DNA from 4 places in the Pseudomonas sp. 3296 genome. Region 2 is predicted to be linked to each of the others. Evidence: predicted binding sites of a transcription regulator. Region 2 holds the regulator's gene; each other region holds the start of a gene.
What was found. Region 2 encodes FliA, which starts transcription of late flagellar genes. Its sites were predicted from a motif close to CTAAAGTTTNNNNNNNNNNNGCCGNTAA; they were not measured.

Region 1 (7,315 bases), on a different contig from region 2:
CGCGAATGCGCGGCACGTCGAAAATGTACTCGCGCGGGTCGACGCCGATCTCGTCGATAAATGACAGGATCAGGTCCTTGGCGCGCTGGCTGTTGGTGAACTGGCCCTTGAGGCGTGTTACCAACACCACGAATTCTTCCACCGGCATCAGCGTGTGCAGGGCCTGGTGGTTGGTCTCGCCGTCGAAAGCGGCGGTGATGCTTTCCTGAGCAAACGCACACAGTTCTTTGGCCGCGCGCAGCTGAGTGTTCAGGAAGATGTCGCCAGCGTAGATGGCTTCTTTGAAGTCAGCTTTTTGCTGAAGCTGATTGATATACAGATTCACGATTCCACTCCTGAATACATCGAGTCTCTTAAGAATCGGCAACACGTTAGCAAACTGAAGTGCTAACGGGCGGGTAGTGGATCAATAAATGCGTAATCGCCTGTATTTGCGACGAAATGCTTTTTACCCGGCAAAAAAAATCCCTGTAGCAGCCGGACGCAGGCTGCTACAGGGTTGGGTGTCCAGGTCAGAACAGTTTGGTGAACAACCAGTACAGGCTGCCCGACAACAGGATCGCGGCGGGCAAGGTCAGCACCCAGGCCATCAGCAGGTTGCGGATGGTCTTCATCTGCAAACCGCCGCCATTGGCGACCATGCTCCCGGCCACACCCGACGACAACACGTGGGTGGTCGACACCGGCAGGCCGAACATATCTGCCGCGCCAATCGTCAGCATTGCCACGGTTTCCGCCGAGGCGCCCTGGGCGTAGGTCAGGTGGGTCTTGCCGATCTTCTCGCCAACCGTCACCACGATGCGCTTCCAGCCGACCATGGTGCCCAGGCCCAAAGCAATCGCCACGGCGATCTTCACCCACAACGGAATGAAGCGCGTCGAGTTATCGATCTGCTGCTTGAACAGTTGCAGTTTGCCGCTGGTGTCGGCGTCGAAATTACCGACTTTGTTCTTGTCCATCAGGCGAATGGTTTCGCTGGTCAGGTACATGTCGTTGCGAACGTTGCCCACGGCCTCGGCCGGCACTTTGGACAGCGAGCCGTAACCCTTGACCTGGGCGCCGATGCTGCCGGTGAGGGCGGCGAGTGCAGGGACCAGCTGCGGTGTGGCTTCCTTGCTGCGCACGTATTCGGACAGCACCGGACGCGGGTCGGCCGGGGCCGGTTGTGGCGCCGCCTTGACCAGCGCTTGCTGGGTCACTTCCGCTACGGCGGCGAACTGCAGCGCCTGGTCGGCCGGCATGGTGCGGTTCAGCGCATAGGCCATGGGCAGCGTGCCGACCAGAATCAACATGATCAGGCCCATGCCTTTCTGGCCATCGTTGGAACCGTGGGCGAACGAGACACCGGTGCAGGTCACGATCAACATCCCGCGAATCCACCACGGCGGTGGCGTGCTGCCGACCGGCGCCTTGTACAGCGCCCGATTCTTGACGAATGCACGCAAGGCCAGCAGCAACAGCGCGGCAAAGCCAAAGCCCACCAGAGGCGACAACAGCAACGCGTACCCGATCTTGGTCGCCTGCGCCCAATCCACACCGCTGGTGCCGTCGTAACCGTGCATCAGGGCATTGGCCACGCCGACGCCGATAATCGAACCGATCAAGGTGTGCGACGACGAGGCCGGCAAGCCCAGCCACCAAGTGCCGAGGTTCCACAGGATCGCCGCGATCAACAGAGCGAAGATCATGGCGAAACCGGCGGAGGAGCCGACTTGCAGAATCAGCTCCACGGGCAGCAGGGCGATGATGCCGAACGCCACCGCACCGCTGGACAGCAGCACGCCGAGGAAGTTGAAGAAGCCGGACCACGCCACCGCGAAGTTTGGCGGCATCGAGTTGGTGTAGATCACCGTGGCCACCGCGTTGGCGGTGTCGTGGAAACCGTTGACGAATTCAAAGCCCAGCGCGATCAGCAGCGCTACGCCCAGCAGCAGAAACGGGGTCCAGGTGGTCACCACCGTGCCGAGTTCGTGCATGTCGTGCATCAGGCTGTAAGCGGTGAACAATAACCCACTGGCCAGCACCCCGAAAAACACCACAAGGGTGAACAGGCTGGGCTTTTTATCGAGTTGGGGTTTGGCGCTACGGGCAGCGGATGCCTGGGTATCGGCGGGGTAGGAAGGCGTAGCCATAACGGACAATCCTGATGAGGGAGGTGTATCAGGGATAGTCGTTGCTAATTGTTACAGAGAAACTGCGTCAGATCAGGGTTTGGGGTTTTTGCTTATCCGTTAGTCAGAATCCACCGCGCAACCCAGTAGCAGCAGGCTTCGCAGCTGCTACAGGTCGTGGGGAGGCTTAATAATCCTGGCGCTTGCGAAACGCCCAGCGTCCGGCCAGCACGGTAAAGGTTGCGACCAGTGCCACCAGGATCCAGAACCCTTCCGGGTCGCCGGACAGAGGGATGCCGCCGACGTTCATGCCAAAGAAACCGGCAATGATGTTGATCGGCAACGCCAGCACCGTCACCACCGTCAGCGTAAACAGTGTGCGGTTGCTCTGCTCGTTGAGGTTGGCGGCAATCTCTTCCTGCAGCAGTTTGATTCGCTCACCCAGCGCCGTGAGGTCGTTGATGATCAGCGCAAACTCCTCGGTGGACTTGCGCAGCTCCTTGACATCCTCCTTCTGCAGCCATTGCGGTGGCCGATTGAGCAAGCGAAGCAACGAGCCCGGCTCCAGTGCCAGCAGGCGTTGCAGGCGCACCAGCACGCGGCGGTTGGCGCCCAGTTCGGCACGGTTGGTCGACAGGCGCGACGACAACAATTCATCTTCGATCTGATCCACACTCAAGCTGGTCTTGCGCACGATTTGCGTCAGCACCTCGCCCTGATCGCGCAGCAAATGCACGAGCAACTCCAGCGGCGAACGAAAACATTCACCGGCCTTCACCGAAGAACGCAGCTTGTCCACCGAGTGCAGCGGTTGCAGACGGGCACTGATGATCAGCCGACTGCGGGCGCACACCCACAGCGTCGAGACATCCGAGGAGACCATGCTGCTGAGGTTGAACACCACGTCGTTGACCACCGCCAGCAAGGCCGAATCCACATGTTCGATGCGCGTCGAGCGTGAGCCTTCATGCAGCGCTTCGAAAAACTCGTCCGGCAATTCCAGATGGCTTTTCATCCAGCGCTCGCACGCGGCGTGCGCCAGGTTCAGGTGCAGCCAGAGGAATTCTTCGCTGTCGTCGGGTTGTTGCAGGCATTGCAAGGCTTTGGCTGAATCGATTTCACGACCACGTTCACCGGGCCGAAAACTGAAACCGTAGAGCAGACCGAACAGATCGGTGTCGCGATGGCTTTGGTCGATGCTGTGGTTCATGAGTGCTCGCAAGGGGGCGCTATCGCTCTATGTAGCAGCAGGCTTCGCCAGCTGCTACAGCCGCATCATCGCAAGGATTTTTGACAGTTCTGTGACAAATCGATGAAGGCTGAATAGTGGCTCTACCGACGGTCGGATTGGATTAAAGAACCGCTCTGGCCCGCCGATCTCGCTTACGTTAACGTGCGCGCCTTTGGCCACGAGCCAAGTCGCAGACAGGGATGTCCGAACACCTTTCACGCCCAGTCACGGCGTGTCTCACCCCTGTCATGAGTATCACTCGATGCTGCAAAAATCCCTGAGAGCACAAATTCTCGCCTTGTTGAGCGGCAGCCTGCTGGCGATGTTGCTGATTGCCTTGGCTTGCTTTCACTTTCTGTCCAACGGTGTTCAGAGCTACGCGAACCTGATCGACGGCCCGCTGCACACGTCCCAGTTGATCGATGAAGCCAACCTGCAATTCAAGGTGCAGGTTCAGGAATGGAAAAACGTCCTGCTGCGCGGCAAGCAACCGGCGGATCTGGACAAATACTGGAAGCAATTCGAAGACCGTCAGCGCGATGTGCAAAGCATCCTTAGTGAGCTGGCCGGGCAGAAGGGCATCGAGCCGCAACTCAAGACCCGCATCGAACGCCTGCGAGATGAACACCGCTTGCTGGGCATTGCCTATCAAAAGGGCCGCGATGCCTACGTCGCTGCCGGCGCCGACCCGGCTGCTGGCGACACCGCCGTCAAAGGCGTGGACCGCGCGGCCAGTGATCAGATGAGCGAACTGGTTGTCGAACTGCGCAAACAGGGCGCCGAACAGTCGAAGCGGATCAGTGCCGACGCTGACCGCACCGTGTTGCTGGGGATCATCGTGATGCTCGCCTCAGGCTTGCTGATCGGTCTGTTGAGCCTGTGGCTGGTCAACCGCAACCTGGTCGAACCGATTCGCAAACTGATCGACTACGTGGCGCAACTCAGCCAGGGCAAATTCGCCGATCGCGTGGCCAGCACCCGTCAGGATGAGCTGGGCAAACTGGCGGTCGCCGCCAACACCCTGCGCGATTTCCTCGCTGAGACCTTCAGCCATTTGCAGCGCAGCGCCAAGGACCTGGACAGCGCCAGTGGCGAACTGAACGCCATCGCCACGCTGATGGCCGGTGGAACCAACGAACAGTTCAACCGCACCGATCAGGTGGCCACGGCGATGAACGAAATGTCTGCGACCGCGCAAGAAGTTGCGCGTCACGCCGCCGATGCCGCACGCGCTGCCGACGACGCCGACCAGTCCGCGCAGCAGGGCGAAAAAGTCATGCAGGGCACCATCCATACCATCACCCAGATGCGCGGTGAAATCGCCAACACCGCCACGGTCATTCGTCAGCTGGAAACCGACAGCGGCCGCATCGGCAAGGTGCTGGAAGTGATTCGTGGCATCGCCGAACAGACGAACCTGCTGGCGCTCAACGCCGCCATCGAAGCGGCCCGTGCCGGTGAAGCCGGGCGCGGTTTTGCGGTGGTCGCCGATGAAGTGCGCAGCCTGGCCCAGCGCACGGCGGCGTCGATCATCGAGATCAACCAGATCATCCAGACTGTGCAAACCGGTGCGGTGGATGCGGCGCAGGCGATTGAAAGCGGGCAGTCACGCAGTGAAGAAAGTGTGCAGCAAGTGACCGAGGCCGGCGCCATGCTGGAGCGGATCACCCAGGCCGTCGAAGCGATTCGCGACATGAATCGCCAGATCGCCACTGCTGCCGAAGAGCAGACCTCGGTGGCCGAGGACATCTCGCGAAACCTCACCGAGATCACCAGCATCGCCAGTACCAATCTGGACAACGTGCAACGCACTGAAGCGGCAAGCCACAACCTGCACGGGGTGTCGTCGCAGTTGAATGAAGTGACGGCGCGTTTGAGCGCGTAAGGCCCACGGCGGGTTCATTGCAGACGGCAACGGCGGCGTTATTGCAGGCGTTGCAGGACGCTGATTCCAGCACGTCGGGTTCGCTGGTCAGTACCAGCGCCTAAGCCTGCACAGGCAGTGTGAAGGTAAACGTCGTGCCCTGAAGCGCGGTCGAGACCACCTCCAGTTTTCCACCGTGGGACTGCGCAATCTGACTGGCAATGTACAAGCCCAATCCGAGGCCGGCCTGCGGTGTGTCGCCGGCCGGTCGCGAGTAGGGGCGGAACAGGAAGGCTAATGCGTTCTCGGCAATCAGCCCCTGATTTTTTACGCTCAGGATGAAATGCCCATCGCGGATCTGCGCATTGACCTCGACCGGACCTTGTGGATCGCCGTGGAGTACCGCATTCGCCACCAGATTGGACAGCAATTGGGCGACCCGCTCGCGGTCGCAAGGGACGTTGTGCAAATCGCCAATGGAAGAGGTTATGACGCGGTCCGGGTGAACACTCTGGACCTCGGAAATCACATGCCGTAAAGCCGCGTCCAGATCCGCGTACGGTTTGATGTTCACCGGAATGCCACTGCCAAAGGAGCCACGGGCAAAATCCAGCACGTCATCGACCAGTCGGGTGGCGCGTCGAGCGCTGGTGAGGATGTGCCGGGCCCGTTGCTGATTGGCCGGCTCCGGAAGTTTGCGCAGGAGCATTTCGGCGCCGGCACTGATCGCGAACAACGGGTTGCGCAGGTCATGGCCGAGCACGGCGATGAACTGTTCGCGCAATTGCGAGGTTTCACGCTCCTGCTTGAGCGCCGCTTCGGTGTGCTGCTGGCTTTCTTCGGCCTCGATTTGCAGCGCCAACATCCGGGCGAAGGATTCCATGGTGCTCTGGATCGTGCTGGATGTGAGCGGCGCAGGGGTGGGGTCAAGCGCGCAGATGGTGCCGAAAAAGCGCCCGTCGGTGCGGAAGATCGGCACCGAGATGTAGCTTTCGAACTGGTAAATACGCGGCGTTTGGTGATTGTGATAGAGCGGGTCTTCACTGGCCTTGTCGATCACCACCGACTGGTGGGCCTGACGAATTTCGTGGCACAGGGTCGTGGCCACCTCCAGTTCACCGCCGACCTGCAAGCCGAAATCCAGTTGATCAAGCACGGCGCAAGCGGTCCAGGAATTCTCCGTCACGCGCGCCACCGCGCAGAAACGCAGGCCCGTCAACTCGCGGATGACCTGGAGAATCGCCGGCACCGCGCTGATCCGACCGATCGTGGCGATGTCTGCTGCCGCTGTTTGCCCCATATCGATCAATCTCTGCGAGAACACCGTGGACCGATTCTATCGGGCTGGCGGCGCGTTGGCTCGCGCTGAATTCGGGACGTAAAAAAGCCGCACGATTTGGAGATCGTGCGGCTTTATCAGTTCGGGTTACTTGTCCTGTTTGTTGCTCAGGACTTTGCCGGTCGCAGCATCGAAATCGATGTCCCATTCCGTGCCGTCAGCCAGACGCAGTTCCACTTCGTATTCGTAGCCGTTGAAGTGGTTGTCCAGGTCCGTGTCGGTGATGGTCGCACCCGGGTGCAGTTTCAGCGCTGCCTGGTTCATTTCTTCCAGCGGCTTGATCTTGCCGCTCTTGACCAGTTCAGGGATCTGATCGACGCGAACATCAGCCTGGGCCAGGCCAGCAGTGAGGGTCAGGGCAGCGGCGGTGAACAGGGCAGTCAATGTTTTCATGAAGTTCTTTCCTTGGGTTGTTCTGTTTAAGTGGCGCCAGATTAACTATGGCAACTTAATTCATCCTTAATTCCAGAAAGCCACCACCCACGAGTGCTGCTCAATTCCTGTGGGAGCGTGGCTTGCCCGCGATAGCCGCACCGCGGTCCCGAATCAATACCCGTTATTCTGCAGCAACTGCGCAACCGTCCCCGCCGCCGGCCGCTTATAGAACTTCAACAACTCACTGGCCCGGTTAGTAAAGACCCCATCCACCCCGGCATCCATCACCTTCTGGTAATCCACCGCATCATCAATGGTGTACACGTGCACCAACAAACCCTGATCGTGGGTGAACTGGTTCATCCACGGCTGCACCAGGTCCGAATAGCTCTGAT
Region 2 (7,315 bases):
ACGTCCATGCCCACGCCACGACCCGACACGTCGGAGATCTCGGTCTTGGTCGAGAACCCTGGCGCGAAAATCAGGTTGTAGCACTCGGTATCGCTCAGGCGATCCGCCGCGTCCTTGTCCATCACACCGCGTTTTACCGCGATGGAACGCAGGACGTGCGGGTCCATGCCTTTGCCGTCATCGGAGATCGACAGCAGGATGTGGTCGCCTTCCTGTTCCGCCGCAAGGACGACTCGACCGCCACGGGACTTGCCCGAGGCTTCGCGTTCTTCCGGCGACTCGATGCCGTGGTCGACCGCGTTGCGCACCAAGTGGACCAGCGGGTCGGCCAGGGCCTCGACGAGGTTCTTGTCGAGGTCGGTTTCTTCGCCGACCAGTTCCAGGTTGATCTCTTTCTTGAGCTGGCGAGCCAGGTCGCGAACCAGGCGCGGGAAGCGCCCGAAGACTTTCTTGATCGGTTGCATCCGGGTCTTCATGACCGCGGTTTGCAGGTCAGCCGTGACCACGTCGAGGTTCGACACCGCCTTGGACATGGCTTCGTCGGCACTGTTGGCCCCCAGGCGAACCAGGCGGTTACGCACCAGTACCAGTTCGCCGACCATGTTCATGATTTCGTCGAGACGCGCGGTATCGACCCGCACGGTGGTCTCGGCTTCGCTCGCCGGTTTTTCCGGTGGCGGCGCAGCCGGAGCACGGGCCGGGGCCGGTGCAGCAGCGGCAGCCGGTTTCGGTGCCTCGGCTTTCGGTTCTGGTGCTTTGGCCACCGGTGCCGCTGCCTTGGCAGCGGGCGCCGGGGCAGTGACGACAGTGCCTGTCGCCACATCGGTGAACTTGCCTTTACCGTGCAATTCGTCGAGCAGCGATTCGAACTCGTGATCGGAGATCAGATCCCCACCCACCGCGGCTGCGGATGGCGTAGGTGAAGCCGGTACCGAAGCAATGGCCGACTCCAGCGCATCCACCGCAAAGTTGCCTTTGCCGTGCAGCTGGTCGAGCAGTGCTTCAAATTCGTCGTCGGTAATGTCGGAGCTGTCACCTGCCGCTTTCGGCGCAGCCGGTGCGGCGGGCGCAGGGGCCACGGCATCCACGGCGAACTGGCCTTTACCGTGCAATTGATCGAGCAACGACTCGAACTCGGCATCGGTGATTTCGTCGCTGGCAGCGGCATCGCTGGCAGGCGTCGGTGCTGCAGCCACGGGTGCTTCGGCCTGAGCCTTGACGGCGTTCAGCGAGTCCAGCAGTTGTTCGAATTCGTTATCGGTGATGTCGCCCGATTCGCTTTCGGCGGCAGGCGCTTCAGCCACGTGAGCCACCGGAGCAGCTTCATCTGCTGTTTGCGGCTCGGCCAGACGGGCCAGGGCCTCCAGCAATTCAGGTGTCGCCGCCGTCACGGGGCTGCGCTCGCGGACTTCGCCGAACATGCTGTTCACCGCGTCGAGCGCTTCGAGGACCACGTCCATCAGTTCCGAATCGACGCGACGCTCACCCTTGCGCAGGATGTCGAACACGTTCTCGGCGATGTGGCAGCACTCCACCAGCTCGTTGAGCTGGAGGAAGCCGGCGCCCCCTTTTACAGTGTGAAAACCGCGAAAAATTGCATTGAGCAAGTCCGCATCATCCGGTCGGCTTTCCAGCTCGACCAGTTGTTCGGACAGTTGCTCTAGAATCTCGCCGGCCTCAACCAGGAAATCCTGAAGGATCTCTTCATCGGCGCCGAAGCTCATTAAGGGGGTGCTCCTACAGGTCTAAAAACCTAAAAAACCTAGAATGCTGAAACGCTAAAATCCCAGGCTGGATAGCAAATCGTCCACATCGTCCTGACCGGACACAACGTCTTCTCTTTTATCGGCATGAATCTGCGGACCTTCACCCTGAGAGAGATGTTTTTGTGGATCTTTTTCGGCGAGCATCGATTCACGGTCATGTTCGATACCCGCAAAGCGGTCTACCTGGCTGGCCATGAGGACGAGCTTGAGCAAATTGCTTTCAACTTCGGTGACCAACTGGGTCACGCGCTTGATCACCTGACCGGTGAGGTCCTGGTAATCCTGAGCCAGCAGGATGTCGTTGAGGTTGCTCGACACCGTGCGGTTGTCCTCGGTGCTGCGTGTCAGGAAACCGTCGACGCGGCGGGCCAGCTCACGGAACTCTTCAGCCCCGACTTCGCGACGCATGAACCGGCCCCAGTCCGTGCTCAACGCCTGGGCTTCTTCGCTCAGGCTGTTGACCAGCGGCGTGGCGCTTTCCACCAGGTCCATGGTGCGGTTGGCCGCGGCCTCGGTCAGCTTGACCACATACCCCAGGCGCTCGGTGGCGTCCGTGATCTGCGACACTTCCTCGGCTTGCGGCATGTTCGGGTCAATCTGGAAATTGACGATCGCGCTGTGCAGCTCGCGAGTGAGCTTGCCCACTTCCTGATACAGGCCACGGTCACGGGTCTGATTGAGCTCATGGATCAGTTGCACAGCCTCGCCGAACCTGCCTTTTTCAAGGCTGGCGACCAGTTCGACGGCATGTTTTTTCAGGGTCGATTCAAAATCGCCCTGTGAAGATTCTTTATGCTCCATAGCTCCCCCGTGGCGCAGTGGATCAACCGATGCGTTCGAAAATCTTCTCGATTTTTTCTTTCAACGCCTGGGCCGTGAAGGGTTTGACCACATAGCCGTTTACACCGGCCTGGGCCGCTTCGATGATCTGCTCGCGCTTGGCTTCAGCGGTCACCATCAACACCGGCAGGTGCTTGAGCTTTTCATCGGCGCGCACGTGGCGCAGCAGATCGATACCGGTCATGCCAGGCATGTTCCAGTCCGTTACCAGAAAGTCGATGCTCCCGCTGTTGAGAACCGGAATGGCGGTAGTGCCATCGTCAGCCTCGACCGTGTTGGTGAACCCAAGGTCACGCAACAGGTTTTTTATGATCCGCCGCATCGTTGAGAAGTCATCAACGATGAGGATTTTCATGTTCTTGTCCAATTCGACCTCCAAGCAGTCTTAAACGCGCCCAGCACCTGGACGCGCCATTTCAATCAATCCGGCAATTCACTCGATGACTGTCTGGAGCACAACAGATCGCGACCGGTGCCGTTCAAATCCGCACCAGCCCCGTTCGCAGTGTCCCCACACTGCCTTCAGCGCGCTCGCCACTCCCCCAAACGCCCCCGCAAACGGGCCGCGCACTGGCTGTGTAACTGGCTGACCCGCGATTCGCTGACCCCCAGGACCTCACCGATTTCCTTGAGATTCAACTCTTCGTCGTAGTACAGCGCCAACACCAGTCGCTCACGCTCCGGCAAATTGGCAATCGCGTCCGCCAGCGCCGCCTGGAAGCGTTCATCTTCCAGATCGCGTGACGGCTCCAGATGTGCACTCGCGCCATCCTCGTGCAGCCCTTCGTGTTCGCCGTCCTGCAACAGATCGTCGAAACTGAATAAGCGGCTGCCCAGGGTGTCGTTCAAAATCCCGTAATAATCGTCGAGACTCAATTGGAGTTCGGCCGCAACCTCGTGATCTTTAGCGTCACGGCCGGTTTTAGCTTCAATAGAGCGAATTGCGTCACTGACCATACGGGTATTTCGGTGGACCGAACGTGGCGCCCAGTCCCCCTTGCGTACTTCATCAAGCATGGCGCCGCGGATTCGTATGCCCGCGTACGTCTCGAAACTGGCGCCTTTGCTGGCGTCGTATTTGGTCGACACTTCAAGCAGGCCGATCATCCCGGCCTGGATCAGGTCTTCAACCTGGACACTGGCCGGCAGACGGGCCAGCAAGTGGTAAGCAATGCGTTTGACCAGTGGCGCGTAACGCTCGATCAGCTCGTACTGCGCGTCACGTGCCGACTTCTTGTAGAGGTTGTAGCCACTGGCTGTCATAGAACGGGTCCTGCGGTCTGTTGCACGAGGCGCTCGACGAAAAACTCAAGGTGCCCGCGCGGGTTGGCAGGCAGCGGCCAGGTATCAACTTTCTGCGCGATGGCCTTGAACGCCAGGGCGCACTTGGAACGCGGGAAGGCTTCATACACGGCACGTTGTTTCTGCACAGCCTTGCGCACGCTTTCGTCGTAAGGCACCGCGCCGACGTATTGCAAGGCAACGTCGAGAAAGCGGTCGGTGACCTTGGTCAACTTGGCGAACAGGTTGCGACCTTCTTGCGGGCTCTGGGCCATGTTGGCCAGGACACGGAAGCGGTTCATGCCGTAGTCGCGGTTAAGCAGTTTGATCAACGCGTAGGCGTCGGTGATCGAGGTCGGCTCGTCGCAGACCACGAGCAAGACTTCTTGCGCTGCGCGAACAAAACTGACTACCGAGTCACCTATGCCCGCAGCGGTGTCGATCACCAATACGTCGAGGTTGTCGCCGATGTCGCTGAACGCCTGGATCAGGCCGGCGTGTTGAGCCGGGCTCAAATGAACCATGCTCTGGGTGCCGGATGCGGCCGGAACAATTCGAATACCGCCCGGGCCCTGCAACAGAACGTCGCGCAGCTCGCAGCGGCCTTCGATCACGTCGGCCAGGGTACGTTTGGGTGTCAGTCCCAACAGGACGTCGACGTTCGCCAGGCCCAGGTCAGCGTCCAACAGCATGACGCGACGGCCGAGTTCAGCCAGGGCCAGCGACAAATTCACTGACACGTTAGTCTTGCCGACGCCACCTTTGCCGCCGGTCACCGCGATCACCTGTACGGGATGCATGCTGCCCATGTTATTTCTTTACCTTGTCTTGCATAGACGGAGGCCACATTACTGGCTGCGCGTTCACAAATGGAACAATGCATGGCAGACCATCGATGTAGGTACAAAAACTGTTCATGACTACCTTAGCCAACCTGCTTGGTCGGGCTGTGGTAAATATCAGCGAACATATCAGCCATGGCTTCTTCGCTGGGTTCTTCCTGCATTTGCACGCTCACGGCGCGACTGACCAATTGATGACGGCGCGGCAGATGCAAATCATCCGGAATCCGCGGGCCATCGGTCAGGTACGCCACCGGCAATTCATGACTGATCGCCAGGCTCAGCACCTCGCCCAGACTTGCCGTTTCATCCAGTTTAGTCAGGATGCAGCCAGCGAGCCCGCAGCGCTTGTAACTGTGATAAGCGGCTGTTAGAACCTGTTTTTGGCTGGTGGTTGCGAGCACCAGGTAATTTTTTGATTTGATGCCACGCCCGGCCAGGCTTTCGAGCTGCATGCGCAGGGCCGGATCGCTGGCCTGAAGGCCTGCGGTATCGATCAGCACCACGCGTTTGCGCAGCAGTGGCTCCAGCGCCTGAACCAGCGACTGGCCCGGATCGACGTGGGTCACCGACACATTGAGAATGCGCCCCAGCGTCTTGAGCTGCTCCTGGGCGCCAATGCGAAAGCTGTCCATGCTCACCAGCGCGATGTTCTGCGCGCCGTACTTGAGCACGTAACGGGCCGCGAGCTTGGCCAGGGTGGTGGTCTTGCCCATGCCGGCAGGGCCGACCATGGCAATCACGCCGCCCTCTTCCAGTGGCTCGACTTCCGGTGTGGCAATCATCCGCGCCAGATGCGCCAGCAACATGCGCCAGGCCTGACGAGGCTCATCGATATCACCGATCATGGCCAGCAGATCGCGCGACAACGGGCCGGACAGGCCGATGCGTTGCAGGCGACGCCAAAGGTTGGCCTGGGCCGGCCGGCTGCCTTGCAGCTGATTCCAGGCCAGCGAACCGAGCTGTACTTCCATCAGTTCACGCAGGCTGTTGAGTTCGAAGCGCATCGAGTCGAACGCACGTGGATCAACGCCGCCGGCAGCCGGTGCCGGGGCAGGCGCCGAGCGACGCGGTTCGGCGTAGGTCGGCTCGATCAGTGGCTCGGCAGCGGTCAGTGGCAGGCCGGCGAACAACTGGCGATTGGTGGTCTTGTCGCCTTCGGTCTCGCCATCGCCACGCAGGCTCAATTCGGCCTGGGCAGTGACGATGCGCGATTGGGTCTTGCGCAGCTCATCCTCGAGTTCCATGTTCGGAACACGCGGGGCCAGCGCCGACAATTTGTAATCCAGCGCAGCCGTCAGCTCGACACCACCGGCAATCCGGCGATTGCCAATAATGGCGGCATCGGCGCCCAGCTCATCACGAACCAGTTTCATGGCCTGACGCATATCGGCGGCGAAAAAACGCTTAACTTGCATAAACCACTACCTCAGCCGTTGGGCCCTACTGTCGCAACGATGGTCACTTGCTTGTTGTCAGGGATTTCCTGATAAGCCAACACATGCAAACCCGGCACTGCCAGTCGGCCAAATCGCGACAACATGGCGCGAACCGGGCCGGCCACCAGCAGAATCACCGGTTGACCTTGCATTTCCTGACGCTGCGCTGCATCGATCAACGAGCGCTGCAGCTTCTCCGCCATGCTTGGCTCCAGCAGAACGCCCTCTTCCGAGCCTTGTCCTGCCTTCTGAAGACTATTGAGCAATATCTGTTCCAACCTTGGCTCCAGAGTGATAACTGGTAGCTCGGAGTCAGTGCCTACAATGCTTTGGACGATTGCGCGGGATACGCCGACCCGCACAGCAGCCACCAAAGCGGCAGTATCTTGACTCTTGGCGGCGTTATTGGCGATCGCCTCGGCGATGCTGCGAATGTCTCGCACAGGCACCTGTTCGGCCAGCAGCGCTTGCAACACTTTGAGTAGTTGCGACAGCGAAACCACCCCCGGTACCAATTCCTCAGCCAGTTTAGGCGAGCTTTTGGCCAGCAATTGCATGAGTTGCTGGACTTCTTCGTGACCGATCAGTTCGCTGGAGTGTTTGTAGAGAATCTGGTTCAAGTGCGTGGCAACCACGGTACTCGCATCGACCACCGTGTAACCGAGCGATTGTGCCTGGGCGCGCTGGCTGATTTCGATCCAGACCGCTTCCAGGCCAAAAGCCGGATCTTTGGCGGTTATGCCATTAAGCGTGCCGTAGACCTGCCCCGGGTTGATCGCCAGTTCGCGATCCGGGTAAATCTCCGCTTCCGCCAGGATCACGCCCATCAGCGTGAGGCGATAGGCACTCGGCGCCAGGTCGAGGTTGTCACGGATATGCACCGTCGGCATCAGGAAGCCCAGGTCCTGGGACAGCTTTTTGCGCACGCCCTTGATCCGCGCCAGCAGTTGACCACCCTGATTGCGGTCCACCAGCGGGATCAGGCGATAGCCGACTTCCAGGCCAATCATGTCAATTGGGGTGACGTCATCCCAGCCAAGTTCCTTGGTCTCCATGGCGCGAGCCGGCGAAGGCAGCAGTTCCTGCTGACGCTTCACTTCTTGCAGGGCCTGGACCTTGACCACGTTCTGCTTCTTCCAGAACAGGT
Region 3 (7,315 bases), on a different contig from region 2:
ACATCGCAGGCAGCGATCAATGGCAGTTGGTGATCGAGCAAGAGGGCGTCAAAGACCTCGTGACGGTGAAGTGGGTGCCCACCATGCCATGCACCGGCATTGACCCCATCTGCAGCGCGCTGCATGAAGCGCTGGCCGTCCATTATCCCGGCATCGGGCAGTTGAATCGCCAGGGGTTGATGGAACTGCGCGTGGTGCCCTGTGCAATCACCGATTTGAACCTTCACCCGCGCTCTGGCAAACAGATGAGGGTTCTGGACTTGCGCGTGTACGACTCGCCGTCAACGGAGCGTCAGTAATGTCGACCCTCGTTTATCGTCGCTTCCAGCCAGGTGATGCACGCGCCGTAAGTCAGTTGTTTCGCCAGATCTATGGGGATCATTACCCTCGACCGGACGTTTATCTGCCGAACATGATCAGTCAGCACAACGCCGACGGCCAATGGTTCTCGATGCTGGCGGTCGACGGCGAATGCGTGCTGGGTCACGCCGCGTTATGCCGTGACCCACTGTCGGACATCCCCGAGCTGGCGCTGAGCGTGGTCCATCCCGCGGCTCGAGGTCAGCGTATCGCGACACACCTGGGTCGGGAATTGTTGTTGCAGTCGCAAGCGCAACAGATCAAGAACGTCTTGATCAAACAAGTCACGCACCATCCCCACACGCAACGCATGGCCCACAGCATCGGGTTTCACAACACGGGATTGCTTCCCGACTACGCGCCGTCCCCGCTCACAACGCCGCTGCCGGAAACCATGGTACTCGGCTGTTATCTGGCCGAGGGGCACACACGTCCATTGCCCGATGTTCTATGGCCTGAAAGTTGTCGCAGGCTTATGCAACGCTTGTGTGATGTGTTCGGGACTTATCGGGCCACGCTGTCGCCAGCGTCGATGCCGTTGCAAATCAGGCAAAATCACCAGCGCTACGTCGTCGTCATTCAGCGTTTGAGCGACGCATTGCTGGACCAACTCCGGAGGTTGCCCAGCCATTGGCTCATCTCGGCCAAAATCGAGCTGTCACGCCACTTTGCCGAGGACCTGCACCGTTTGAGCATGCTGGGTTTCACCTTCAGCGGATTGATGCCCGCCCAGAGCAGCAACGGGTGGTTTGCGCTGTTTCACCGAGGGGCGCAGCCGCGTCACCTCTCCCTGCATTGCCCTGACATGCAACAGTTGCACGATAACTTGCAGCGCGACGTCAGCGCACAGGCCAACACCTGTTCAGCCGCTTGAACCCTTCCGGTAAACGTTAAGGCCCGGCTGCGCGCAAAGCTCCACCAGCCAATCGACAAACACCCTCACCCGCCGGGACAACTGGCGGTGAGGCGGATACAGCGCCGTCAGCGGCATCACCGGAGGCGGCACGCTCCCTAGCACTTCACACAATCGGCCTTCATCAAGCTGGCGAGCAACGTGGTAATACGGGGTTTGAATCAGCCCATACCCCGCCTCACATGCCGCCAGGTAACCGTCGGCGCTGTTGACTGCCACCTGTTTGGGCAAATCCATGAGTTGCACCTCGTCATCAACCTGGAATTCCAGCCCAAAACGCTTACCGGTCGTGCCGGAGAAATACTCCACCATCCGGTGCCCTTCCAGGTCTGCCAGACATTGAGGGATTCCATGGCGTTGCAAGTAGTCAGGGCTGGCACAGGTGACCTGGTCCAGCATGACCAATGGCCGCGCCACCAATGAATCATCCAGCGCGGAGCCACCGCGCAACACGCAATCAACGCCTTCGCGGATCAGATCGATGGGGCGGTCATTCAAACCGATTTCCAGCTCGATCAAGGGATAACGTCGGGTGAACGCCGGCAATGCCGGAATCACGATCAAGCGCCCAATCCCTGCCGGCATGTCCACCCGCAGCAACCCTTTGGGATTGTGTCGAGCGGCGGAAAACACCGCTTCAGTTTCTTCAAGGTCTGCCAATAACCGCACACAACGGGGGTAATAGGCCGCGCCGTCGAGGGTCAGGCTGATCTGTCGCGTGGTGCGTTGCAGCAGTTGCACCCCCAGATGCGCTTCAAGCTGTTTGATCAAAACAGTGACCGACGCTCGAGGCAATTGCAGGCTGTCTGCCGCTTTGGCAAACCCGCCCAGCTCAACGATTCGGGTAAACACACGCATAGCATTGAAACGGTCCATTACTCTGGCGTTCCTGATGATTATTTAGAAAAGACGAACAGTGATAGCAGTTTTAGCCGGTTTATCTTGTTTCTGTCGAGGTTGACACTGTGCGCTCACACCACAGGGAGTTGATTTCATGCAAACACGTCAATTGGGCAAAAACGGCCCGCAGGTTTCCGCCATCGGCCTGGGCTGCATGGGCATGACCGATTTCTACACCACCGGCGTAGACACCCAAGAGGCCACTGCGACCCTGCATCGCGCACTCGAACTCGGGATCAACCTGCTCGACACCGCCGACATGTACGGCCCTCACACCAACGAAGAATTGATCGGCAAAGCCATTGCCGGCAAACGGGACCAGGTATTTCTGGCGAGCAAGTTCGGCATTGTCCGTGCCCCGTCCAATCCCACCGCACGGGGTGTCAATGGCCGACCGGACTACATTCGCGCCTCCATCGACGGCACACTCAAGCGTCTCGGCGTTGAAACCCTGGACTTGTATTACCAGCACCGGATCGATCCGCAGGTGGCCATCGAAGAAACCGTCGGCGCCATGGCCGAACTGGTGAAGGCCGGCAAGGTGCGTTACCTGGGCTTGAGCGAGGCGTCGGTCGCTACCCTGGAACGCGCGCACAAGGTTCACCCCATCAGCGCGCTGCAAAGTGAGTATTCGTTGTGGAGCCGTGACCAGGAAGAGAATGGTTGCCTGGCGGCGTGTCAGCGTCTGGGCGTGGCGTTTGTGCCTTACAGCCCATTGGGGCGAGGCTTTCTGACGGGCGCACTGAAAAGCCCGGATGACTTTGCGGCGGATGATTACCGTCGTTTCAGCCCGCGTTTTCAAGGGGAAAACTTTGCGAAGAACTTGCTGTTGGTACAGCAAGTACAGGCATTGGCCGCAGAAAAAGGCGTGACAGCAGGCCAATTGGCGTTGGCCTGGGTGCTGGCGCAGGGTGACTACCTGATCCCGATCCCTGGAACCAAACAGCGCAAATACCTGGAGGAAAACGTTGCGGCACTGGAGGTCAAACTCAGCGCAGATGAATTGAAAGCGCTGGAGTCGATATTCCCCGCCAATGCCACCGCAGGCTTGCGTTACCCCGAGGAAGTCATGAAGTTGCTGGACCGCTAGCAACAGTGCCTGGCCCGCTCCACCCTGAGCGGGCCGGCAACCTTTCACGCCTTGGAGCTGACACCCTTGTCCGTAGGAGCGGTCGTGCCATTGCCCTTGCCATAAGTGGCCAGGTTTTGCAGGACGTAGATAGCAGTCTTGTATTCAGGGATCAGGCCAACCGCGTATTTATCGCCCTTGATGCTGTTGTTCTGGATGGTGTCCAGTTGTGTGGCGAAGTATTCCAGCGCATTGAACTTCGCATCCGGATCATTCTGTACCCCGAACCGGTCAAACTTGTCCCCGGCGTTCATCAAGGTCATCGACGTAATATCGGAGATCAGGCCTCTGCCACGTAAAAATGCACTGAGATTGCCCAATTGTTTGGACGATACATTTTCCGGGTCGAAGCCTTTAACGTTCCTGAATATTTTCTGCTCATCCATCCTCGCCGCATTCAGCGCATTTGGATTGGTACCCACCAGCGCGAGCATTTGCTTGACCCTGGCGCTGTGCGTCACGGGCTTGCCGCCGCCAGTGTTCTGCACCAGTAGACCCGCCTTGGCCGTCCATCCTCCAGTATTGCCGATTGTCATGACTGAGCTTCCGATTGCGTGACCATATTCAGATCCTTCTTGAGTGGGTTTAGAGCGGGCGAGTATCGGCCATGGCCACTGGCCACTCCAACCCCTGGTTGCTGTCTTTTACAATTTCCGTACATTTCAGATACAAACTGGAAAGTGCCTGGCTTTATTGGTCTAGACGAACTTTCCCGGATGGGTCTACACAACTAACCAAGCGTTTTGTACGTCTCGGTCAGTTTGTTTGTATCCGTTTCAATACCTACCGCGCTTTCCGCTGAGGCCCGTTCCTGGACGATCGTGCCTAAAGCTATCCCTGCCCAAGCCGATAGCCCGATGAAGCAGCGATAACCCTTCCAAACCTAATAATAAAAGTGCTGCACACAAGGACCGGTCCCATGCCCACATTCCGTTCGATCCAGGCTCGCTACACGCTGTTTCTGGTCCTGTTTATCCTGTTGCTGTTCGCGCTGACGGTGGTCGGAATCAGCCAGTTGGTCGCGCCTAAACTGCGCCATACCGAAGAACAGGTGGCCCTCAACCGCATCGCCGACGTCGCCCGACAAATCCAGGGCGAACTAACCAAGGTTCAGGCACAACAGCGCAGCATTACCCAAACCATTCCCTTGCTCGACAGCGCAGGCATTGACACGGTATTGCCAGGCCTGGTGGATCAGTACGGTGAATTGAAAGTCTTTGGCGGCGGGATCTGGCCGTTACCGGGCCAACGTGAAGCCGGGCGCAATAAATTCAGCACCTTCTGGCACCGTGACGCCTCGGGCAAACTGGCGGTCAATACGTTCTGGAACAGTGACGCCGCGCCGAACTACTACGACCAGGCCTGGTACAAGGGCGGCATGCAAACGCCACGTGGCCAATGTGCCTGGGCGGCGGCCTATAAAGATGACGCCAGTGCCGAGCCGCGCACCAACTGCGCCATGGCCATTCAGAAAAATGGCGTGGCGTACGGCGTGTCGACCATCGACGTGACGCTGGGCTTCTTCAATGACTTGATCGCGCAAAAGGAAAAAGACCTTGGCGCCGAGATGCTGATCGTCGAAGCCGACGGCAAGATCATCAGCAACAGTTCGCGCATCAGCGGCCCCATCGTTCTGAAAAACATCAGTGAACTGGCGGGCAACTCACCGTTCGCCAGCCAAGTGAAAGCCGGCCTGCAAAACCGTGACCAATCGCAGCGCGTCGAATTCGACAACAACGGCGAAGACAGCACCTTCTTCATGCGCCCCATCGAAGGCTCGCCGTGGTTCCTCGCCACCGCCCTGCCGAGCAAACTGATCACCGCCCAGCGTGATGACGTGCTCAGCACCCTGAGCCTGTTGCAAATCCCGATGGTGATTCTGCTGGCGCTGTTGCAGATCTACGCGATTCGCCAACTGGTCCAGCGCCTGAAAATCCTCAAGGCCAATATCGATGCGCTGTCTGCCGGCGACGCCGACCTGACCAAACGCATCACCATCCGCGCCGAAGACGAACTGGGCGCCATCGGCCACTCGGTCAACGCCTTTATCGTCTACTTGCAGAACATGATCGGCGAAGTGACCCAGGCCACCGGCGCCATGGCCTCGAGCCTGGACAACCTGCAACGCACCTCGGCCCACACCAGTCAGATTCTGGTGCGCCATGCCTCGGAAACCGATCAGACCGTCACCGCCATTACCGAGATGAGTTCGACCGCTGAAAGCGTCGCACAAAATGCCGCAGAGACAGCGGCCTTCACCAAGCGCGCCAACGAAAACGCCGACCGTTCGCGGGTGGTGGTGGGCGAAGCGTCGAGCAGCGTGGTGGCGTTGATCGAGGAAGTGGCGAGCGCCACCCACAAAGTCGAAAGCATGCAGCAGGATGCGCAACGCATCACCGAGATTCTCGGGGTGATTGGCGCCATCGCCGGGCAAACCAACTTGCTTGCATTGAACGCAGCCATCGAAGCGGCCCGGGCCGGTGAACAAGGCCGAGGCTTTGCGGTGGTCGCCGATGAAGTCCGTGCCCTCGCCGGCCGCACCCAGGCCAGCACCTCGGAAATCAATGAAATGCTCACGCGCCTGACCCAAGGCGTCAGTTCGTCGGTCGCCGCAATGGAAAACACCCAGGCCAGTTGCCAGTCCGCCGCCGACGCGACAGCGCGGGTCAACTCGGGCCTGGATGAAATGGCCGGTTCCGTCAGCCACATCAACGGACTGAGCACACAGATCGCCACCGCGGCCTCGCAGCAAAGTGCGGTGACCGAAGAGATCAACCGCAGCATGGTGCAGATCCGTCACATGGTGGATGAACTGGTGAAAAGCGGTCAGGCCAGCGAGTTGAATACCCGGCAACTGGTGGACGCCAATGCGCGCGTCAGTTCGATCATGGGGCGGTTCAAGGTTCGTTGAGTACCTCAAGCCTGGAGCAAACCCTGTGGGGGCGAGCAAGGTCGCTCCCACAGGGTTTTGCATTGGCTGCATTGTCTTTGTATTACTTGGAAACAATCTCGCCCCTCATCCGTGGCTAAACTGGTCAAAATGCCTCTTTTTTTTGACCGCCACCGAGTCGAGACCTTTCCATGCGAACCCCTTTGCGTCTGGCCGCCCTGAGCGTCCTTTTTATATCCTCCCTGGCTCAGGCCGCCGACCTGATCCCCATCGAAGTGCACCGCGACGCCAATTGCGGTTGCTGCAAAAAATGGATCAGTCACCTCGAAGCTAACGGTTTCAAAGTTGAAGACCACGTCGAAACCGACATGAGCGAATTCAAGCAACAGCACGGTGTGCCGCCGCGTCTGGCGTCGTGCCATACCGCGCTGATCAATGGCAAGTTCGTCGAAGGCCATGTCCCGGCGGACCAGGTGCTGGCGCTGAGCAAGCGTGATGACCTGCTGGGCGTTGCCGCACCCGGCATGCCCATGGGTTCGCCCGGGATGGAAATGGATGGCATGAGCGATGCCTATCAGGTGATCGGCCTGAAAAAGGACGGCAGTGATGTCGTGGTGGCGGATTACCCCGCCCATTGATGTCCGGTGCGTACCTCGGGCTGTTTCTCGCGGCGTTCGGTGCCGCGACGCTGCTGCCGCTGCAGTCCGAAGCGGTGCTGGTGGGGTTGTTGCTGAGCGACAAGTACTGGCTCTGGTCGCTGTTGGCCGTCGCCACCCTGGGCAACGTGCTGGGTTCGCTGGTGAACTGGTGGTTGGGACGCGGTATCGAACGGTTTCGCGACCGACGCTGGTTTCCGGTCAGCCCTCGCCACCTGGAACAGGCTCGACAGCACTATCAGCGCTACGGCCATTGGTCTCTGCTGCTGAGCTGGGTGCCGATTATCGGTGACCCGCTGACGCTGGTGGCCGGCGTCATGCGCGAACCTTTGGGACGATTTCTGCTGATGGTGACCCTGGCCAAGGCCGCCCGTTATGGCGTGCTGGCCCTGGCCACGCTGGGCTGGATGGGTTGAACGATCGAGCGCGGCGATTGCCTGTGTTTAATGTCGCCCTAATCAGGCCGA
Region 4 (7,315 bases), on a different contig from region 2:
GCAGGTCGTCACGATCCACAATCAATTCACCCTTGGTGTTGCAAGCATCGCGGTCGTCCGGGCGTTCCTCGCAATAACGACGAAGACGATCCAGATCAGGCGTGGCACCCGACAGGATCAACGCCGTCTCACCGCCCGCCGAATAGCCGATTACCCCGACCTGATTGGCATTGACGAACGGCGCAAGCATGCGATCGCCCAGGGTGGCGGTAATGGCTTCGGAAATCTGGATCGGGCGTCCGTAAAGATTGCTCAACGTACCCAGACGGCTGTGGTCTTTGGAGTTATCGCCGGGATGGATCACCGCCACCACTACAAAACCTTTACGCGCCAGCGAGGTGGCGAGGTCATGCAGGGCCAGCGGAGTTCCGGTGTTGCCATGGGACAGCATCAGCATCGGGAAACGGCCGATAGCCACCGGGATATCTTCACCGGCTTCGACCGTGTAGCCCTCGATTTTACTGGTGTGTTCGCGCTCGCTGGAGGGATAGAACGCGATGGCGTGCATCGGTTGCAAATCGAGAGGGTCGAGAAAACTCATCTCATGGAAGCCGACGCTCCAGTGAGGATGCGGCGCAGGCGCGGCGTGCACTGAATTCAGGCTGCTGAGCAGGCAAAACAGTAACGTTGCACAAAGACGCACCATAAGGATGCCCCACCATTTGTTACTTGACCGGAAAGCCCGTTCTCCTCGGATGATCGAGGCAGCGGCCTTGTACCAGCAATCGCAGCCACCAAGGTCGTTGCAGAACGGGAGCGTTAACCCCCTGTTGCATAACCTGGGCCACAACCTGAAACAGCCAGAAACAGCCAGAAACAAAAAACTCCGTATCTGGCACTTGCGTGACCAGAATACAGAGTTTTTTTGGGTGTTGCCTGAGCTGTTTTGCGTTTTTACGCAAGCCTTACGCGGCGGCGAACAATTGCTCGCTGATTTGCGCTTGAGCGTCGCTCATGGCTTTGGTGCGCACTTCATCACCGTAAGCCAGGCCATGGGCACGGACGAATTCAATGTCGGTGATGCCGATGAAGCCGAACAGTACTTTCAAGTACTCTTCGTGAGCCACACCCGTGGCTTGACCGGCATGCAGGCCACCGGAAGTCGAGACGATCACGACTTTCTTGCCGCCGCACAGGCCTTCAGGGCCGGCTTCGGTGTAACGGAAGGTCTGACCGGCAACGGCGATACGATCGATCCAGGCCTTGAGTTGGGTCGGGATGGTGAAGTTGTACATCGGTGCGGCAATCACCACGGCATCGGCGGCGAGGAATTCGGCCAGGGTGGTGGCACTCAGCTCGGCTTCGTGCTGCTGGGCAGCGTTGCGCAGTTCGGCGGTAGTGCCAGCGGCAACCAGGGTCGTGGCGGAGAAATGGCTGATGGCATCGGCGGCCAGATCGCGGTAGGTCACCACGGCGTTGGGTTCAGCGGTTTGCCAGGCTTTGACGACTTCGCTGCTCAGCAGGCGGGAAGCCGAGTTGTCACCAAGAATGCTCGAATCGATATGCAACAGTTTCATGTGGGATCTCCAGGTGAGGACCGCCACGGGGCGATCTGATGGAGTGAATCCTACAGACGAAACCAATGGCTGATTAGACCGCAACAATGCGATAGTTCGTCCCACTGATAGAACAATCGGACTGCCGTCATGCAAGACCTCAATGATCTCTACTATTTCGCCAAGGTGGTGGAAGCCGGCGGTTTCGCGGCTGCCGGGCGTTTGCTCGGGATTCCAAAGTCGCGCCTGTCGCGGCGAATCGCCGAACTGGAAGAACGCCTCGGCGCGCGCTTGCTGCAACGCACTACCCGGCAACTCAAGCTGACCGCCGTGGGCGAGCGTTACCTGCGGCACTGTCAGGCGATGCTGCTGGAAGCGGAAATGGCCGATGAAGCGGTGGCCAGCATGTCCAGCGAACCACGTGGGCGCTTGCGAGTGTCCTGCCCCGTCGGCCTCGCGCATGAAATGTTGCCGACGGTCATCGCCCGATTTCTTGAGAAGTATCCGCAGGTGCAACTGGAAGTGATGCTGCTCAATCGCCGGGTCGACCTGGTGACTGAAGGCGTCGATGTCGCCTTGCGCGTGCGTGAACTGGGCGACGAGGATCCGCTGCTGGTGACCCGACGCCTGCGCCAGGCACAAATGGCCATGGTCGCCACCCCGGCGTTTTTGCACGGACGTGAAATCAATCACCCCGAAGACCTGAAAACCCTGCCCGTGCTCGGCGCCCTTGAAGCCGACCGCATGGTGCATATCCGCCTGCTGGATCAACAGGGCAAAAGTGTCGATCTCAGCATGGAGGCGCGGCTGGGCATTGATGACTTTATCGTGCGCAAGGCCTGCACCCTCGCCGGCCAGGGTTTTACCTTGCTGCCCATGATGTATTGCGAGCCGGAGCTGGAAGACGGCTCGCTGGTGCAACTGTTGCCCGACTGGTCGTTGCCTGGCGGCTGGCTGCAAGCGGTCTACCCTCACCGGCGCGGGGTGATGCCGGCGGTTCGTGCCTGGCTCGACCATTTGATCGAAACATTCAACGCCTGTGGGGACCGTTTGATATGAAGGCTGGACGTATGAGCGAAGAGGATGTCGCGCAGTTCTGTCTCGCGCTGCCGGGTGCGCGGGAGGATTATAAATGGGGGGGTGTACGGGTGTTTTCGATTGCCGGGAACAAGATGTTCGCGTTGCAGAACCTGCGCGGCGATTCCCTGGCCTTCAAAGTCGACAAGGACCTGTTCCTGGGGCATTGCGACCGACCGGGCATCCACCCGGCTCCCTATCTGGCGAGAGCCCAGTGGATCATCATGCAAACGCCCTACCCGCTGGGCGCCAAAGAGCTGCAAGGCTTATTGCAACGGTCCCACCAATTGGTGGTGAGTAAACTACCCAAGCGCACCCAGGTGGGACTGCTGCTTTAAAACAAAGCCAACAGGTTCGCGCCGAGAAACATCTGGTCGATCCAGAACACCTGGTGCAGCAACACAATCAGCCAGAACAGCAGTTGATAGGAGACTTTGCGGGTCTTGTGCCGAAACACCTGCTGGGCCAGCAAGGCGCCGGGCCAGCCACCGGCCAGTTCGACCGCGTGCAAGACGTTTTCCGGCGTGCGCCAGGCGTCGGTGCGGGCCTTGCGTTTGTCGCTCCAGTACAGGAAAAACGCCAGCACACTGACGATCCCGTATGCCGCCAGCGGAATCAGCGACACCCCACGCAGCCAGAGCGACACCGCCCCAAACAGCGGCAACGCGCACAGCACTGCAAAAACCAGCAGTTTGAGCCGCAGATTCTGGATGCGCTCTCCCCCGGACCCGCGTCCGGGGTTGTGGCGCCTGCCGGCGTCACTCATGGCTTGGCCGCGGACCAGTCGACCCAGCCGAACTGCCAAGTGGCCAGAATGACCAGACCGAACGCAATGCGGTACCAGGCGAATGCTGCGTAGCTGTGGCTGGCGATGAACTTGAGCAGGCCACGGACCGCGATCATCGCAAAGATGAAGGCGGTCACGAAACCGATCGCGAACACCGGAAAATCAGCCGGCACGAACAGGTGGCGGTATTTGAAACCCGAATACACCGCCGCCGCGACCATGGTCGGCATCGCCAGGAAGAACGAGAATTCGGTAGCGGTCTTGCGCGACAGGCCGAACAGCAACCCGCCAATGATGGTCGACCCGGAACGCGATGTCCCTGGAATCATGGCCAGGCATTGGGCGAAACCGACTTTCAGCGCATCTTGCCAGGTAATCTCGTCGACCGTTTCGGCATGCACCTGATGTTGGCGTTTTTCGGCCCACAACATAATCACACCGCCCACCACCAACGCCGTCGCGACGGTAATCGGGTTGAACAGGTAATGGTGAATCAGGTCGGAGAAAATCACCCCCAGTACCACTGCCGGCATGAAGGCGATCAGCAGGTTGGCGGTGAAGCGACGCGCGCTCGGTTGCGTTGGCAAACCGGTGACCACATCGAGAATCTTGCGACGAAACTCCCACACCACCGCCAGGATTGCACCCAACTGGATAATGATGTTGAACGCGATAGCCCGTTCGCCACCAAAGTTGAGCAAGTCGGCGACGATGATCTGGTGCCCGGTACTGGAAATGGGCAGAAACTCTGTCAGCCCTTCTACTACGCCAAGTATCAATGCCTGAAAGGCGGTCCAAAGATCCATCAATCCCCCAAGAAACAATGCCCCCAGGCATGCCCCATTAGTTTTGTTTAAACGTTCATTGCGCTGAGCGTAGTTGAAGTTCCGCGCGCATAGGATCCAGACGAAACCGTAAAAATTCCGTGAAAAATCGAGCGTGATTCAGGTTTTTGCGCGCGGGGCCGAAATCCTATCAGACAAGCCTTTAAAACGCTGCTGCGGAATAGGACTTGGGTCGCATAGGCCCGAGCGGCAAAGCGTGGTTGGATGCGAGCAATGGTTTATGACAATAAAAAGAAAACTGGAGTAACCGCGTTATGAACAGCTTGCGCAGTGTGTCGATCAGCCGACGCTTGTGGCTCATCTTGATCGTTTCGGTGGTGATGCTGATGACGTTGGGCATGTTGATGCTCAAGCAGATTCACGACGACCTTTATCAGGCCAAGGCGCTGAAAACCCAGCACGTGGTGCAGACTGCCAGCGGCATTTTGAATTACTACCATGACCTCGAAACGGCCGGCACCCTGACCCGCGAGGCCGCGCAGAAGCAGGCACTGACCGCGATTCGCGGCCTGCGCTATGACCAGAATGACTATTTCTGGATCAACGATCTGACGCCGGTGATGATCATGCACCCGGCCAACCCCAAGCTGGACGGCCAGAACCTCTCGGCCATCCGCGACCCGGACGGTTTTGCAGTATTCAACGAAATGGTCGCCGTGGCCAAGGCCAGGGGCGCCGGCATGGTCAACTACCGCTGGCCGAAACCGGGTGCCAGCACCCCGGTGGAGAAAACCTCTTACGTCAAACTCTTCGAGCCTTGGGGCTGGGTGATTGGCTCGGGCGTGTACATCGACGACATGCAGGCCGAATTTAACGGCCAGGTATGGAAAGCCACTTTCCTCGGCGTGGTCATCGCGCTGGTGATGGCGCTGTTGGTGATCCTGATTGCGCGCAGCATTGTGCGTCCGTTGCAGGACACCGTGAACGCCATGGCCAACATCGCCAGTGGTGAAAGTGACCTGACCCGCAGCCTCGAGACCCACGGTCAGGACGAGGTGGCGCAACTGGCGCGACACTTCAACGCGTTTACGAGCAAACTGCGCCTGGTGATCACCGAACTACAGGTGTCGGCCAGTGCCTTGGGTCAGTCGTCCAGAGAATTGGGCAATGACGCCGCTCAGGCTCAGCAACGCAGCCAGCAGCAGTCCCAGCAGATGGAACTGGTGGCCACGGCGATTAATGAAGTGACCTATGGCGTGCAGGATGTGGCCAAGAACGCCGAGCATGCGGCCAGCGAAATGCGCGATGCCGAATCCCAGGCGCAACAGGGACAGGTCAACATTGACGGCAGCTTGCAACAGATCGACAAACTGTCCGGCACCATCGATCAGGCTGTCGAGGTGATTCGCACATTGGCAACGGAAAGCACGCAGATCGGCAGCGTCCTGGAGGTGATCCGCTCCATCGCCGAGCAAACCAACCTGCTCGCCCTCAACGCGGCCATCGAAGCGGCCCGGGCCGGTGAGCAGGGTCGAGGGTTCGCGGTGGTGGCCGATGAAGTGCGCCTGCTGGCCCAGCGTACACAGAAGTCCACCGCGGAAATCCAGTCGATGATCGAACGCCTGCAAAGCCATTCGGAAGCAGCGGTCAAGGTCATCGGCGACAGCAGCCGCGCCTCACAACTGACCATCGAACAGGCCGGCCTGGCCGGTGCGAGCCTGAATGCGATTGGCCAGGCGTTACGCAACCTCAACGGGCTGAACGCGTCTATCGCCAGCGCGACATTGCAGCAGGCCCATGTGGTGGAAGACATCAATCAGAACGTCACCCAGGCTGCAGGGTTGTCCCACAGCACTGCGCTGGCGGCGGAGCAATCGAGTGTGGCCAGTGTCCGGTTGAAAGACCTGAGCGAGCAGTTGAACGGTTTGCTCAAGCAATTTCGTGTGTAACAGCACACACGATAAACCCTGTGGCGAGGGAGCTTGCTCCCGCTCGGCTGCCTAGCAGTCGCAAAATCAGCTGACTGAATTTCTCCTGTAGAAACCCGGTTGCCTTATTCGGGGCTGCTACGCAGCCCAGCGGGAGCAAGCTCCCTCGCCACAGTTGCGTTTCAGATTTTGGTCCTGTGTCGCTATGGACCTTCCCTACTGCCTAGGTACAATCCTCCCCCCACTTCGCTTTCCCCAAGGAACCTCCATGTCCGGGCTTGAACTGTTTGCCGCCGCCCTCGGTGTGATCGCCGTCTGGTTGACGGTCAAACAGAACCCCTGGTGCTGGCCGATCGGTCTGGTCATGGTGCTGCTGTATAGCTGGATCTTTTTTGAGGTGAAGCTGTATTCGGACATGCTCCTGCAAGTGATCTACGCCGCACTGCAACTCTATGGCTGGTGGCAATGGACCCGTGCAGGCGAAGCGAATACCGGTCGGCAGATCAGCCGGCTTGACTCGAAATCAGTCGCTTCGGGCCTCGCGGTCGGCGCGCTCGGCAGCCTGCTGTTGGGCGCCGCCATGGCGCACTGGACCGATGCCGCCCAGCCATGGCTCGATGCCGCACTCACGGGGTTCAGCCTGGTCGCGCAAATGTGGATGGCGCAAAAGCGCGTGCAATGTTGGCCGCTGTGGATCGCCGTCGATGTGATTTTCGTCGGACTGTTCATCTATAAAGGCATGTACCTCACCTCTGCCCTCTATGCACTGTTCCTGCTGCTGGCCGTGCAAGGCTGGCGTGAATGGCGCGCCGACCCGGCATTGCGCGCATGAAGGTGCTGGTGCTGACGGGGCCCGAATCCAGTGGCAAGAGCTGGCTGGCGGCCGAGTTGCAAGGGCATTTCGGCGGTGTGCGGGTTGATGAATACGTGCGCTGGTTCATTGAGCAGAACCCACGCGACACCTGCCTGGGGGATATTTCCGACATCGCCCGCGGCCAGTTGCAATGGGAAGATGAAGCCCGCTCCCGGCAGCCCCGGCTGTTGATTCTGGACACTCACTTGCTGAGCAATATCCTCTGGAGCCAGACCTTGTTTGGCGACTGCCCTGAATGGCTTGAGCCGGCATTATTGGCTCGCCATTACGATTTTCACCTGCTGCTATCGCCGGAGCACGTCGACTGGACCGATGACGGCCAGCGCTGTCAGCCCGAACTGAGTGAGCGCCTGGAATTTTTCAAGGCA

Region 1: a site for FliA is predicted at 3,464-3,491, ahead of J2X66_RS14330 (methyl-accepting chemotaxis protein). Genes of this name have one in related genera too.
Region 3: a site for FliA is predicted at 4,128-4,155, ahead of J2X66_RS12320 (methyl-accepting chemotaxis protein). Genes of this name have one in related genera too.
Region 4: a site for FliA is predicted at 4,304-4,331, ahead of J2X66_RS12080 (methyl-accepting chemotaxis protein). Genes of this name have one in related genera too.

Annotation. Positions count from the first base shown of each region.
Region 1 covers NZ_JAVDUY010000005.1:48,068-55,382, reverse strand. Annotated here, with positions in the region: gene J2X66_RS14345 (hypothetical protein) at 1-325, opposite strand, end outside; gene J2X66_RS14340 (inorganic phosphate transporter) at 513-2,132, opposite strand; gene J2X66_RS14335 (transporter) at 2,299-3,321, opposite strand; gene J2X66_RS14330 (methyl-accepting chemotaxis protein) at 3,605-5,227, shown strand; gene J2X66_RS14325 (GAF domain-containing sensor histidine kinase) at 5,328-6,506, opposite strand; gene J2X66_RS14320 (PepSY domain-containing protein) at 6,633-6,938, opposite strand; gene J2X66_RS14315 (glycerophosphodiester phosphodiesterase) at 7,092-7,315, opposite strand, start outside.
Region 2 covers NZ_JAVDUY010000001.1:840,959-848,273, forward strand. Annotated here, with positions in the region: gene J2X66_RS04030 (chemotaxis protein CheA) at 1-1,724, opposite strand, end outside; gene J2X66_RS04035 (protein phosphatase CheZ) at 1,779-2,567, opposite strand; gene J2X66_RS04040 (chemotaxis response regulator CheY) at 2,590-2,961, opposite strand; gene fliA (RNA polymerase sigma factor FliA) at 3,129-3,869, opposite strand; gene fleN (flagellar synthesis regulator FleN) at 3,866-4,696, opposite strand; gene flhF (flagellar biosynthesis protein FlhF) at 4,813-6,147, opposite strand; gene flhA (flagellar biosynthesis protein FlhA) at 6,159-7,315, opposite strand, start outside.
Region 3 covers NZ_JAVDUY010000004.1:217,220-224,534, forward strand. Annotated here, with positions in the region: gene J2X66_RS12295 (AMP-binding protein) at 1-299, shown strand, start outside; gene J2X66_RS12300 (GNAT family N-acetyltransferase) at 299-1,234, shown strand; gene J2X66_RS12305 (LysR family transcriptional regulator) at 1,223-2,149, opposite strand; gene J2X66_RS12310 (aldo/keto reductase) at 2,268-3,263, shown strand; gene J2X66_RS12315 (hypothetical protein) at 3,308-3,838, opposite strand; gene J2X66_RS12320 (methyl-accepting chemotaxis protein) at 4,222-6,213, shown strand; gene J2X66_RS12325 (DUF411 domain-containing protein) at 6,384-6,830, shown strand; gene J2X66_RS12330 (YqaA family protein) at 6,830-7,264, shown strand.
Region 4 covers NZ_JAVDUY010000004.1:161,508-168,822, forward strand. Annotated here, with positions in the region: gene J2X66_RS12050 (dienelactone hydrolase) at 1-646, opposite strand, end outside; gene J2X66_RS12055 (FMN-dependent NADH-azoreductase) at 906-1,517, opposite strand; gene J2X66_RS12060 (LysR substrate-binding domain-containing protein) at 1,647-2,555, shown strand; gene J2X66_RS12065 (MmcQ/YjbR family DNA-binding protein) at 2,552-2,911, shown strand; gene J2X66_RS12070 (DUF1294 domain-containing protein) at 2,908-3,339, opposite strand; gene J2X66_RS12075 (undecaprenyl-diphosphate phosphatase) at 3,336-4,166, opposite strand; gene J2X66_RS12080 (methyl-accepting chemotaxis protein) at 4,460-6,094, shown strand; gene pnuC (nicotinamide riboside transporter PnuC) at 6,342-6,905, shown strand; gene J2X66_RS12090 (AAA family ATPase) at 6,902-7,315, shown strand, end outside.